Regions from separate parts of the Thermoanaerobacterium sp. CMT5567-10 genome, predicted to be linked through region 3. Evidence: riboswitches for the same ligand, from Rfam matches in the RefSeq annotation. Region 3 holds a riboswitch; each other region holds the start of a gene.

Region 1 (4,941 bases), 1.5 Mb from region 3:
CCTTAAAAACATCTCTCAATTTAAGAGATACACTTAAGTTGATATCTTTTTCAAAATAACCATATCCTACAGCGCCGCTATCAGATCCACCATGTCCGGGATCTACAACAATCATCAATTAAATCCCCTCCTTTCTTAATATTCACCTCTCATATAATATGTTTTTTAGCAAAAAAATTTATATATATGGGCATAAAAAAATCGGATATATACTTTGCATATACATCCGATAATAACTAGTTTTTACGCCACGATTATGAGTTTTTGGTAGTTTTGAATTATATTATATATCCTTTCTTCTTCTTTAATAATCTTGTTGTTTTCATAGTCATAGGCATAACATGCACCATTTATAACCTTTGTGGTAAGCATGCCACTTGCACTTTTATTTCCTTTAAGATGCGGAGCATCCAATATGCCTAATTTTATCGCTAATGATAATGTATGTGGATCTGACAGCGGATCGCTGCACAATGTATTAAGTTCCTTTATAGCATTGATTATTACCATCGCATCATTTACAAGTTCCTCTTTCCTCTTTAAAACATCTAAATCTTTAGTAAAATCCACCATGCCATACAAAGTATTGTTTATCACTGCTTTTACAATCTTCACACTTTCTATTATATCGTCTGGCGTTGCAGCATGATGTGCTTCACAAAAACCTACAACATGATATATATGAGGTTTTATAGCCATTGAAAGATATGCGCTTGAAGCAAGCTGCCCTTTCGCCTCAAAAAGATCATGCGGCATGCTTGCAAGCCCCGCCCTCGCCTGTCTCAGCACTCTAAAGTTATCATCCTGAAGGCTTTCAACAAGCTCTATAGATGCCAACATCTTTGCAAGATCCATTTTTGGGGATGTAGCTGGCGGCACATTAAACATAAACTGCGCTATATACGTCTTTACACCCATTTTCTTAGCATTGTACGCTGCAAGATAGCTTGCCGCAACATATATAGCATCATGTGCATCTCTAAGCCCCCAGTGATGTGCCTCATTGACTTCCACAGGTATATTTCTATCAGCATGCCACTTCATCAGCTTTTGGTTCTCTCTTATAGATTCTTCCACCTGTCTAGGCCCTCTGCCATCTAATACATTGTACCAGCAAAGTGGTATAGCTGCCCATGCATTATTTATCGTGTCTTTTAACATTTTTGCCATTTTAAAAACATCATTCGTTCCACTGTAACATCTAAGCAGCGGATAATTTCCACGCCTTGACTCATCATAAAGTTTTTTAAATTCTTCTTCAGTCCTTATAGGTACTCCACCTGCACCATCAAGTGCTTTATTGTACTTTTTATCGAAAAAATGTTCTTGTGTATTTTGATCAGGCGCTATCGATATTACATCGAGAACTTTTTCTTCCGCAATCCTTTTTATCCCTTCAAGTGTGTCCGTATACGAAGGCAATCCAAAGTGATGTCTTATTACAGGATAAGGATAGTTTCTTTCTATCCTCTCAAGTATATCCTGCTCATACTCAATTTTATTTGATGCAACTTTTTGTCCTCTCAAATACGAAATTGTAAATTCATCACCTGAAGTGCCATCAAAGACTTCCTCAAAAATGCCCGATTCTTTGGCAACTATGCAATTTGGTTCCGTGCCACCAAATATCCATCTAATGCCATTAAGATTGTATTCTTTTATCCTATTTTTAAGAACATCTAAAATGGATTTAAGTGAATCAGGAGTCAGTCTATAGCTTATTCCAACTATGTCAGGTTTTCTCACCCGTATGCTTTCTATAAGTTTATCAATTGGTGTTGCAGGACCTAAAAACTGAATATCAAATCCTTCACTCTCTGCAATCTTTAAAAACTTATAGACACCAGCAACATGAACATCATTCTCAATTGAAGCAGCTATAATTAATCTTTTCATGCGACAGTACTCTCCTCCTTTACGCCTTCTACTATTTCTTTTATTTCTGCTGCACTTTTGCCATCCAATCCTAGCTTTACAGCCGTCCGTCCCATCTTCCAGTAATTTTTTTCATGCATACATGATGCCAAATGAATTATAGAGTCGATAGTATGTGTCGAAATCCCCAACTGCTTTCCAATTGAAGAAATTGGGACTAAGCTCATAGGAACATCTTCAAAAATATATCTGCAGTCTAGTGTCTTTGGTGCTAGTAATCCTTTATATGCATCTGTATTTTGAATTGCATCATATAAATTATCTGAAGTAACACCATACGTATCTTTTAGCCAATCTAATGCTGTAACAGCATTTACACCTAATGCATGTGCGACTGCAACTCTTTCTCTATCCATTCTTTCCAATATCTTTGCGACTGATGGAGATATTCCTTCTAAATAATATTGAAAACTTCCCTCTGTAGTCTCTATTCGTGCAGAATTTAAAAGGGTAGGTGCCGGATGAAAAATAGAACCTATATTATTTAAACTTGTCTCTAAAACATTTTCGGCTGGAACCACCTGTGAATAAGCCAATTTCAGCAAATCAACTACATAATTTGTCTTCCACGATGGTATAGATGCTAATGATACGACATGTTTTATTCTAAAAATTTTCGCTATGCCATCATTCGATCTACAGGCATATATAAATGTATCTGTCTCAGATATTACCACATCTAAATCTCTTCTTGTTTTGACGATATTGTAAAACTCAATTGCCCCAAAGGTCCTTCCAGGATTTAAAACTATTATTTGCCCATTTTTTAAATGTGGAAGCATTTCATAAGCTATATCGCTGTGTCCCGATGCTGGAATAGTTACCATAATTATATCTGCATCTTTTATTGCATCTTCCATATTATCAGTAATCATATTGAGTCTAGCAAACCCTCTAACAGCTCCTTCAAGATATATACCACCATTATTCAAGATATGAATCAATTTCTCACGAGTTCTATTGTAGAGATTAACTGTAAACCCCATTAGCGAAAGGTGTGCTGCCATCGCCTGACCGCTGTTGCCGGCTCCAATGACAGAAAATATAGGTAATCTCATTTAAAAACCTCCTTCTATTTTTGGGTATTAAAAAAGCCATAGAGAAAATCTACAGCTGAAACCCGGTTTACTAATAGAAGGCAGTAAAACCGAATCTATCCATGCTATTTCCTCCTCTTTCAACGCTTACGAGGTTAGCTGACGGGTTAGGGTCGAAAGATAACCCTTCCATATAAAATGGATTCACCCCAAAATTGGTTTCCCCGCTTCATACGAATTCAGCGTTATAGCATATTATTAAATTAATTAAATTATACCATATTAAAATCATATTTGCAAATATATTAAAAAGATGTAAATTTTGTAACCAAACTGTGTCTATAAATATGCAACTTTTTAAAAAGAGGAATTGAAATTTATAAGTTATTTGTTTAAAATTAAACTAGTCTAAAAAATGGGAGGATATTAAAGCATGAAAATATTTGACATTAGCAGAAATGATTATTGCATCTGTGGGAGCGGGAAAAAATATAAAAAGTGTTGTATGAATAATATAGAAGAAATAAAAAAAAAATTGACAAATTCCTTGTCTAATGAAGTTAATCTTTTTTCGGATGATGTTGAGTTTATTAAAATCGTAAGTATACTATGACGTAGATAATCTTTTAAAACAGATTGTAGAAGAAAATTTAGTAGAAGATATTTTTTTGAATATTGCTTTTGAGTTGCAAAATTTTGATTTTTTAGAAAAATAAATAAAGGATCTTTTTCTTTTAATAAGGGTATCTATATTAGACGAATATAACACATTAGTAAAAATGGTAACAGGAGCCACCATGATTGAAATAGCCAAAGCCTTGGAAGAAATACACGCTATAAATAGTAATAAGACTATGGATAAAATCTTTGATATAGCTTCGAAATATCCATCATTTAATGAATATCTAAGCAGTAAAATGTTTGATGCTATTACAGGTGATTTAGATTATGTTTTAAATGAGCATATAGATATTCCCTTTTATATAGTATATCTGTTTTTGCTTAAATTATATCATAGAATTTTATCGTCATTTTTATTTGACTTTAAGGCACTTAATGAATTCTCTGATTTATTATTTGACGATGTATTACAAGATTTGCTTTATAATGAGCTAATCATTTTTGAAAAAGCTTTAAAGACTATCCTCATAAGTTTAGAATCAAAATTTGAAAGTGCAAATGACGAAAAAGTAAAAATATCTTTTGAGAATGTTTTAACACTTTTAGGTATGCCTACTAATCATTGGAATATGAAAATATTTGAACAAATAATAAAAGTGAATATTTTAAGAACTTTGAATAATTTACCTGCAAAAGTGGAGGGCATAGACAAAGAAGTAAAATTACAAGACTTAACTTCGGATGAAATCTTAGATGAATACATAGTTTACTTAAAGAAAAATGGTTTAGAACAAATAGTGGAGATATTTGAAAAAATTTATGGTGATTTAAAAAATACAATGAGTAAAATAAGCAGTAATATTCTGGCCAACATAGATATAAAATTTTAGCATTGTATTCATTAAATGCACAAATGAAAGCATAAATATAAAAACACATCGGCAAACTATGCAATGTGTTTTTATTCCAATTAATAATTATTTCGTTATAATTCGCTAAAACTACTTAATCAATTTATCGCAATATAGCTGAACACAAAAAATTTGTACATATTTATGGTAGTAGAGGCGTATCATTCATAATTATGAACATACTCTACTCATATCTGCATCAAGAATCTTTTTCTGTCTTTATGGAAATTTTCTTATAATAACGTTATATTATTTCGCTCACGGTTTGATGCCCCTAGTTAGGTAATTTGTCCAGCATCAATCATATACGATAATTATTACCGTATTCCTAAACTTATACAGCAAACAATATATAAAGATAAAAAACAGAAGAAATTATGCAAGCTTTCTTTTAAAATTGAACAACTACCACTTTAAATCCCTCTGTTTCTATATCC
Region 2 (4,941 bases), 810 kb from region 3:
ATAAGTTCTGAAAGTTTTTTTGAAGTAGAAGTTGTAGAAAGAATAGATAATACAGAGATAGAAAAAGACAGCGAATTGGAAGCCTTAATGAGAAGCGTAACGTCAGCTTTTGAGGAGTATATAAGTATTTCATCAAAAATACCATTAGACAGTATTTACAGTGTTGTATCTATAGAAGAGCCGGGAAGGCTTGCTGACGTTATAACAGAACATTTAAGCTTAAATCAAAGCCAAAATCAAGAGCTTTTAGAGTGCTTTGACACGAAGGAAAGACTGGAGAAGCTATTAGGGTTTATATTGAAAGAGCTTGATATACTTGAAATAGAGAAAAAAATAAATATGCGGGTCCACAAGCAGATAGACAAAAGCCAGAGGGAGTATTATTTGAGAGAGCAATTGAAAGCTATTAAAGCCGAACTTGGAGAATCTGATGAAATAGATCAGGAAATAGATGAATATGAAGAAAAAATCGAGTCAAAAGATTTGCCTGATTATGTTAAAGAAAAAGCTAGAGAAGAGTTGAGAAGATTAAGCAGGATGGGACTAGGTTCTGCAGAAGGATCCGTTGTTAGGACGTACATAGATTGGCTTTTGGACCTTCCGTGGAATGAAGAGACTAAAGATGTGCTGGATATAAAAAGAGCAGAAAAAATATTGAATGAAGATCATTACGGATTAAAGAAAGTAAAAGAGAGGATTTTAGAGTTTTTGGCTGTAAGAAGCTATCATGAAAAGATGAAAAGTCCGATTCTATGCCTTGTAGGTCCTCCTGGCGTCGGAAAGACATCCCTTGGAAAATCTATCGCAAGGGCAATGAATAGAAAATTTGTAAGGTTGTCACTAGGTGGAGTTAGAGATGAAGCTGAGATAAGAGGACATAGAAGGACATATGTAGGGGCAATACCAGGTGGCATAATTAATTCATTGAAGATTGCAGGTTCCAAAAATCCAGTTTTTCTTTTAGATGAGATAGACAAGATGAGCTCTGACTTCAGAGGCGATCCAGCATCAGCAATGCTGGAAGTTTTGGATCCAGAGCAAAACTCTACATACAGAGACCATTACATTGATTTGCCATTTGATTTATCAAAGGTGCTTTTTATAACAACTGCTAATACATTAGACACGATACCAGCTCCGCTTCTTGACAGAATGGAAGTCATATATATATCTGGGTATACGGAGGAAGAAAAATTGCAAATAGCAAAAGAACATTTGGTTCCCAAAATATTAAAAGAACATGGTGTAACAAATGATGTTATAAAAATACAAGATTCAGCTATAATCGGCATAATATCAGAGTACACAAGGGAAGCTGGCGTAAGGGCGTTAGAGCAGAATATAGCAAAAGTAGTAAGAAAGTCTATCAAAACTATAGTGGAAGATAAAGCTAATTCAATAAAAGTCGGAAAGCAAAATCTACAAAAATACCTTGGGAAGCCATTATTTAGAGTCGATAAAGCAAATCTGCAAGACAAAGTAGGTATGGTTACTGGCCTTGCATGGACTAGAGTTGGCGGTGATACACTTACGGTTGAAGCAACTACAATGCCTGGAACAGGAAAACTTACGCTTACAGGGCAGTTGGGAGATGTCATGAAAGAATCTGCACAAGCAGGTTTCAGCTATATAAGGGCAAATGCTGATTTGCTTGGAATAGATGAGGATTTTTATAAGGATCTGGACATACACATACATGTGCCAGAAGGTGCAATACCAAAAGACGGACCGTCTGCAGGCATTACAATGGTCACAGCAATGGTTTCAGCTATCAAAAGGGTACCGGTAAGAGGCGATATAGCCATGACAGGTGAAATCACACTGACCGGTAAAGTATTGCCTATTGGAGGCTTAAAGGAAAAAGTTTTAGCTGCCCATAGGGCTGGTATACTAAAGATAATTGCACCAGCAGATAATAAAAGAGATTTAGACGAGATACCGCAAAGTGTTAAAAGAAAGATGGAATTTAAGTTCGTTTCAAATATCGATGAAGTCTTAAAAATATCGTTAGTAGGTGAGAACTCATATGAAGATTAAATCAATAGAGCTTAAGGTTTCTGCGTATAATAAAAGTCAATATCCAGATGACGGGCTAATGCAAATTGCTGTAATAGGCAGGTCGAATGTAGGCAAATCATCTTTTATAAATACCATAGTTAACAGAAAAAATTTCGCAAGAGTTAGCCAGAAGCCGGGAAAGACGCAAGGTATTAATTTTTACCTTGTAAATAATTCATTTTACTTAGTTGATCTTCCTGGCTATGGCTATGCTGAAGTTTCAAAAGAGATGAAAAAACAGTGGTCAATAAATATTGAGACTTACTTAAATGTTTCAGAATATCTCCAAGGTGCAATAATGCTTGTAGACATCAGGCATAGGCCTACAGATGATGATGTCCTAATGGTGAATTATTTAAAACAGAGAAATTTAAATTATGTTGTTGTTGCTACAAAATCGGATAAGCTGAATAGGCAGGAAATTCAAAGGTCCCTGAATGTCATATCCGAGACACTTGAAGTCGACAAAGATAAAATTGTACCTTTTTCATCTTTGAAGAAAACTGGTGTAGATGATGTCTACACCTGTTTAGATTTTATTCTTGAGAACAACAAAAAATTCGAAGATTAACGACGATAATGGAGAATTATTAAATGTATTCGTTAAATATCAGTTAATTTGATTAAAAATGAAAATATATGGTGTTTGATTGACATTTGCTATTGAAAAGTATCAGTTGTATAATGGTTTTATAGTTATCGTAATAAAATAAGCCTAATTCCAATGGAAACGGGGGACCCAATAACTGGGGCGAAATTCGAAAGAATAGGGTTAAGCTTTCTTAGATCCTAGCCCGTCAGCTAACCCCGTAGGCTTTTAAGGAGAAGTTAAAAAACTTGAGGACTTCAGGTTTTTTTATATTTTTGGGGAAATTACGCTGTAAAAAAAGATGAGACATGATTAATATACGTTGTTTCTACTATTATGATGAAATCATAGATATTTATATTTGATATTATTTTTGGAGATGAAGAAATGACTGTAAGGCAAAAAGTGCAGCATATTTTAAACAGTATAACGCCGATACAGGTGCTTGCTTTAGGTTTTGCTACAGTGATATTGATAGGAACATTTATTCTTATGCTTCCAATATCATCGAGTACAAACACTGAGACAGATTTTACGACAGCTTTATTTACTGCAACATCTGCTACATGTGTTACGGGTTTAGTAGTAGTTGACACAGGGACATATTGGTCTAGATTTGGCCAGACAGTTATTATGATTCTAATACAAATTGGCGGACTGGGGTTTATGTCATTTGCAACTCTTTTATTTATGGTAATGGGCAAAAAAATAACTTTTAAAGAAAGACTTGTTATGCAGGAAGCTATGAATGCTCTTACACTGCAGGGGATAGTTAGGCTTATTAGGTATGCACTTATAAGCACATTTGTAATTGAAGGTATTGGAGCAGTATTATTATCATTTAAGTTTATCCCTCAGTTTGGCTTTTGGGAGGGACTTTTTAGAGGAATATTTCATGCAGTATCTGCTTATAATAATGCCGGATTTGATGTCTTTGGCAATTTTAAGAGCTTAATACAGTACACTGAAAGTTTTTCTGTAAATTTTGTGATAATGACATTAATCGTTTTTGGTGGGTTGGGATTTACAGTTCAATATGATATTATCAACAAACGGCAATTTAAAAAATTTTCTCTTCACTCAAAAATTGTAATCATAACAACATCAATTTTAATCGTGGTTGGTGCTTTAATGTTTTTCTTATTAGAACATGACAATCCTGAAACAATGAAATACCTTTCTTTTAAAGGCAAGGTGCTGTCATCATTGTTTGCAGCTATAACGCCTAGGACTGCTGGATTTAACACGCTTGATATTGCAAAGATGACAGATGCTTCAAATTTCTTTACAATCATATTGATGTTTATAGGTGCATCACCTGGATCTACAGGAGGCGGTATTAAAACATCAACATTTGCAGTTATCGTAATGACTCTGTTTTCAGTAGTAAAAGGCAGAGAAGATACCGAAGTATTATCTAAAAGGATTCCAAAAGACGAAGTTTATAGAGCGTTTTCAGTAATTTGTATAGGTATATTTATAATTATTTTTGATGTTTTACTTTTATCTGTATTTGAGAAAGCAGACTTCTTATCAATTTTTTACGAAGTTGTATCAGCATTTGGTACTGTAGGCCTTACGATGGGGTTGACACCCCACTTAGACATAGTTGGAAGAATGGTAATAATATTGACAATGTATGCAGGGAGAGTTGGACCATTGACAGTAATATACGCACTTATGCGAAGACATGCAAATTCAAATGCAGCAATAAAATATCCCGAAGACAATGTATTAATTGGTTAGGAGGTTATATATTATATATCATGAGTGGAAAACAATTTGTAGTAATAGGTTTAGGAAGGTTTGGATCAAGTGTTGCAACGACATTATATTCACTAGGTTGTGATGTGTTGGCGATAGACAGTTCAGAAGAAAGAGTCCAGAGGATATCAGACAGTGTGACTAGAGCAGTGCAGGCTGATGCAACAGATGAAAAAGTACTAAGATCTTTAGGTGTAAGGAATTTTGATGTTGCAATAATAGGTACTGGAACAGATATACAAACAAGCCTTATGGTTACGCTTATGGTAAAAGAACTTGGTGTAAAAACAGTTGTAGCGAAGGCCTTAAATGAACTTCATGCAAAAGTATTGCTGAAAATCGGAGCAGATAGGGTCATATTTCCAGAAAAAGAAGCAGGGATAAAATTGGCTCATAGTCTTACATCGTCAAATATACTTGATTTTATAGAGCTTTCACCTGAGTACAATATTGTTGAAATAATGGCTCTTAGAGATTGGATAGGCAAATCTTTAAATGAATTGAAACTAAGACAAAGGTTTGGATTAAAT
Region 3 (4,941 bases):
ATACAGCGGCAATGAGGGCTTAAGAAGAGCTTTAGATGGGAATTACGATTTGATTATTTTAGATTTGATGCTCCCTGGTATGGATGGCTTCTCAGTTTTAAAGGAAATACGAAAGAAATCATCGATTCCTGTCATAATTTTAAGCGCTAAAGATGAAATAAAAGACAAGGTAATGGGGCTTGACATTGGTGCGGATGACTATCTGACGAAGCCTTTCTCGATTGAAGAGCTGATGGCAAGGATCAGAAATGCTCTTAGAAGAAATATCAAAGCAAATACTAAAAAAATAAGCTATGATGGAATAACGATGGATTTGTCTACATATGAAGTTTTAAGAGATGGACAAAAAATAGAACTTACCAAAAAAGAGTTTGATCTTCTTAAATATCTTATTATAAATGCTGAAATAGTATTAACGCGTGAAAATATATTAGAAAATGTATGGGGATACAATTATATTGGTGAGACAAACATCGTAGATGTATACATAAGATATTTGCGAAGTAAAATAGACGAGCCGTTTAGCAATAAGTTAATACAAACAATCAGAGGTGTGGGATACTCTCTAAGGAAAGAAAAAAATGAGAATTAGAAATTTTAGATTATCGATAAAATTGAGAATTGCATTGCTTTATGCGATTATATTTTCTTTTATACTGATAGTGTTAAATGCGTCTGTTTTGTACGGTCTTAAATACTACCTTATATATCAGGCTTTTAGCGATATACAAAATCAATCGGATATGATAATGGAAAAATTAAAAGAGATTGATGGGGTTGTAGGAAATATTGATAAAGATTTGTTATTTGCATCATCGACTGGCGAAAACATGTATTTTAAAATTACGGATATGCATGGGAATATTGTGTACAGATCGTCATCACATATGATTGATATTCCATATGATAAAAATTTAAATAGCCTTACGAAAATAGAAAGAGATGAAACGCACATTGTATATCTTAATAGAAAATACGTTGAAGGTGGCAGTGTGCTATATGTTCAAGTGGCTGAAAATTTAAAGAGCCAGTACTTTTTTTTGAAACTGTTATTTTTGTTGATGGCTATATCAGATGCCATCGGAGTTTTGGTGTCTTTTTTTGCCGGGTATTTTATAACGGGTAGGGCACTAAAACCTGTTGATTACATGGTCAGGGAAGTTCACACTATCGATGAAAAGAAGCTTAACAAGAGATTGAATGTTAATGGAAACAACGACGAGCTATCAAAGCTTGCTATGACATTTAATAATATGTTAGACAGGTTGGAAGACTATTTTAAAAGACAGAATGCATTTATATCTAATGTATCCCATGAGCTTAGAACGCCATTGTCTGTTTTAAAAGGCTATATAGAGCTTATAGATAGGTGGGGAAAGGACAATAAAGATGTTTTAGAAGAATCTATAAGCGCTCTAAAAAAAGAAGAGCAGGATATGGAAATATTGATCGAAAAGCTTTTAATGTTGGCAAGAGGAGATAATAAAGCGCTGGAGGTTAACAAAAAAAAATTCAATATATATGAATTAATAGAAGAATTGGTTAAAGATGCAAGAATAGTGTACGGTGAGAAAAACATAGAAGTATTTTGCAAAAGAAATTTAGAAGTAAATGCAGACAGGTATCTTATAAAAGAGCTTCTAAGAATAATTCTTGACAATGCATTAAAATATACAGATGTAGACGGCAATATAAAAATTTCGGTGGAAGAGGTAGATAAAAATGTAGCCATAATAATAAAAGATGATGGTATTGGTATACCTCAAGAGGATATTCCTTATATATTCGACAGGTTTTACAGGGTTGACAAGGCTAGAAGCAAAGAAACTGGCGGAATGGGACTTGGGCTATCTATTGCGAAACTTATTGTTGAGTTGCATGGTGGAAAGATAGATGTGAATAGCCAGTTAAATAAAGGATCAGAATTTAAAATTACAATCCCTAATTATCAATGATTGGGGATTGTTTTTTGTCTTAATGTTTTATAGTGACATATACCACAATATATGGTATAATAAATGTAAATAATAAACTATATATTGGAGGGTATAAAATGTTGAAAAAAGAAACAATGCCAGATAAAGAGATCGATGTAAAAAGCTCATCAAAAAAACACACATGCCCTGACTGTGGAGCACAGCTAGTTCCTGAGAGTGGATGTATTTACTGCCCTTTTTGTGGCTACAGTGAATGCCACTAATTGCCTATATTCCCATCAGTTTAATATGGACACATGGACGTATTCCCCTTATAATTAAAGTAAAATATGCCGAATCCCCGAAAAGGGGTACGGGGGATCTTTTTTTGGGGTGAATCCACTGAGTGGTAGGGCAGCCCTTTGCCCGAACCCGTCAACTAACCTCGGAGGCAAAAGGGGGATATTTATGTTTAAAAAATGTATTAAGGTAAAGCCTCTCATTGCATCATTAGCAGCAGCTCTTTTATTTTCTCAGACTGCATTTGCGGCAACATATACTGTCAAGCCTGGTGATAGCCTATATAAAATAGGCTTAAATTATGGGACAACATACAATCAAATAATGAAGCTGAACAATTTATATGATACAGTCATATATCCAGGGCAAGTATTAGTTGTACCTGGCAGTGATAACACATATACGGTTCAAAAAGGCGACAGCTTATACTTAATTGCTATGAAATATGGTACTACTGTCGATGCTTTAAAATCCGTGAATGGTTTAACAGGCGATATGATATATCCAGGGCAAGTTTTTGTGATTCCATCATCTGGTACACCATCAACTTCTTCAAGTATAAGAAGTGATGTAAGTGTAAACAGAGGTTCTGTACAAAGAGGTGTGATTTCATACACAAATGATGATTTGGACCTTCTGGCAAGGCTTATAAATGCGGAAGCTGGTGGTGAACCATATCAGGCTAAAGTTGCAGTCGGTGCCGTGATAGTAAATAGGGTAAAAAGCGGTATATTTCCTAACTCCATAAAAGGTGTAATATACCAAGTCGATAGCAATGGTTACTATCAATTTACGCCTGTTGAAAATGGCTTGATAAATGTACCTGCGACACCAGACTCAATAAGTGCTGCAAGGGATGCCTTAAACGGCGTAGATCCTACAAACGGTGCACTTTATTACTTTGACAACAGTAATACTAATCAGTGGCTTTGGTCATTGCCAATTGCATTAAGAGTAGGCAATATGGTATTTTCTTATGCAAGATAAAAATGATTGCTAATGAGAGGCTAAGAGGAGTAAAATGGATACCGAAAGGTATCCATTTTACTTTATGGGCTTTAGCCTGTTGAGCTCGCAAAGCGAGCGAAACAAAAAACCACCCGCTATGCGGGTGCGCGACAGAAGTTATACAAAAAATCACCTTTCCGTTATAATAGAGTTGTTCAAGCTACTATATATAACAAAAGGAAAGGTGATTTAATGGCTAATAAACGAGATGAAATGGCACGCACAAAATGGATGTGCAAATACCACGTTGTGTTCACTCCTAAGTATAGACGAAAAATAATATATAATCAATACAAAGAAAGTATAAGGGATATATTAAAAGAACTATGTAAATACAAAGGAGTAGAAATAATAGAAGGACATCTAATGCCGGATCATGTACACATGTTGGTGAGCATACCACCAAAAATTAGTGTGTCTAGCTTTATGGGATACTTGAAAGGGAAGAGTGCATTGATGATATTTGACAGACATGCAAATCTAAAGTATAAATTTGGCAATAGGCATTTTTGGGCGGAAGGATATTATGTAAGCACTGTAGGACTAAATGAGGCAACAATAAAAAAATACATCCAGGAACAAGAAAAGCGAGATATTATGTTGGACAAATTGAGTGTAAAAGAATATGAGAACCCCTTTAAGGGGTAGCCCGTAGTACATTTGTCCCTTTAGGGGCGGCAAAAGTGGCAAATGCATGGTGGCTTGAACAAAGTGAAAGCCAGCGCCTTTAGACGCTGGCTAGTAATAGAGGCTTATAGCCTCAGAGCAAACCACCCGTTTTACGGGTGGTCATGATTGCTATAGAGTTTTTGCTTCGTACAAAGTGATAAAGCCAAATATTATAAAAATGAACGCTGATATGTAATGTAAAAGTTTTGTTGGCAATTTCTTACCTAAATATACACCCAATATAATTCCAATGACGTCAGCCATAAAAATTCCTGCAGTAGCGCCTAATAGGACAAATATTGGACTTTTGTATGTAGCAGTAAGTGCCAATGTTGATAGTTGTGTTTTATCTCCAAATTCAGAAATAAAATATGTACTTATAATCGTGAAAGCTGGACCGTATTTAGATTTTCTGATTTTTTCGTGTTCCATGTGGCCATTTTTTAACGTCATTAAGCCAAAAATTAAAAAAGATATGGCAGCCAACAGCTTGACATATTTTATTGGTATGTACTCTGTTATAAATGAGCCAAACAAAACTGCAATACCCATATTTAAAAGGGCAGCAATCAATATGCTAATTAAGACAGTTCTGGCTTTAATGAATGTGGCAAATGCCATAGCCATAAACTGTGATTTATCACCCATTTCAGATGCAAAGACGAGAATAAAAGACGATATTAAAGCATTCATCCAATCTGCCTCCTTGTAATTAGTATGCCAAAAAAATAAAACCTATTACATAATATGTACAACATATTACATAAAGGTCTCATTCTTTAAGGCAAAGCCAGGTTAAAACCAGCATGTTGACTTTGCCACATATTTATATATGTGAACTACTCCCCTTTACATAGATAGATTATATAATATTTTTAGAAGACATCTACTCCATTATATAATAAGTCAAAAAATTATGTCAATGCATTTTGTTTCCTTTTCTAAATTTTTTCATATTTATTAATTTTATTATGCCTCCGTAAATGAGGGAAAGACCAATTATAGCCGGTATTATAAATGATATTATATTTAGCACATCTGTCTCATC

What was found. Region 3 has a riboswitch for cyclic di-AMP ahead of Q2T46_RS14755 (cell wall hydrolase). Riboswitches for the same ligand answer to the same signal wherever they lie in the genome.
Region 1: it holds a riboswitch for cyclic di-AMP, as region 3 does, so the genes downstream of both, Q2T46_RS07125 (NAD/NADP octopine/nopaline dehydrogenase family protein) here and Q2T46_RS14755 (cell wall hydrolase) in region 3, are expected to answer to the same signal.
Region 2: it holds a riboswitch for cyclic di-AMP, as region 3 does, so the genes downstream of both, Q2T46_RS03580 (TrkH family potassium uptake protein) here and Q2T46_RS14755 (cell wall hydrolase) in region 3, are expected to answer to the same signal.

The regions. Positions count from the first base shown of each region.
Region 1 is NZ_CP130558.2:1,357,200-1,362,140, forward strand. Features, by position in the region: gene Q2T46_RS07115 (N-acetylmuramoyl-L-alanine amidase) at 1-118, opposite strand, end outside; gene Q2T46_RS07120 (cobalamin B12-binding domain-containing protein) at 244-1,896, opposite strand; gene Q2T46_RS07125 (NAD/NADP octopine/nopaline dehydrogenase family protein) at 1,893-2,993, opposite strand; cyclic di-AMP (ydaO/yuaA leader) riboswitch at 3,103-3,227, opposite strand; gene Q2T46_RS07130 (SEC-C metal-binding domain-containing protein) at 3,406-3,585, shown strand; gene Q2T46_RS07135 (hypothetical protein) at 3,752-4,483, shown strand; gene Q2T46_RS07140 (hypothetical protein) at 4,896-4,941, opposite strand, start outside.
Region 2 is NZ_CP130558.2:680,595-685,535, reverse strand. Features, by position in the region: gene lon (endopeptidase La) at 1-2,037, shown strand, start outside; gene yihA (ribosome biogenesis GTP-binding protein YihA/YsxC) at 2,027-2,629, shown strand; cyclic di-AMP (ydaO/yuaA leader) riboswitch at 2,761-2,890, shown strand; gene Q2T46_RS03580 (TrkH family potassium uptake protein) at 3,014-4,393, shown strand; gene Q2T46_RS03575 (TrkA family potassium uptake protein) at 4,414-4,941, shown strand, end outside.
Region 3 is NZ_CP130558.2:2,887,264-2,892,204, forward strand. Features, by position in the region: gene Q2T46_RS14740 (response regulator transcription factor) at 1-592, shown strand, start outside; gene Q2T46_RS14745 (cell wall metabolism sensor histidine kinase WalK) at 582-1,955, shown strand; gene Q2T46_RS14750 (hypothetical protein) at 2,054-2,200, shown strand; cyclic di-AMP (ydaO/yuaA leader) riboswitch at 2,258-2,385, shown strand; gene Q2T46_RS14755 (cell wall hydrolase) at 2,385-3,203, shown strand; gene tnpA (IS200/IS605 family transposase) at 3,417-3,872, shown strand; gene Q2T46_RS14765 (TMEM165/GDT1 family protein) at 4,023-4,586, opposite strand; gene Q2T46_RS14770 (hypothetical protein) at 4,813-4,941, opposite strand, start outside.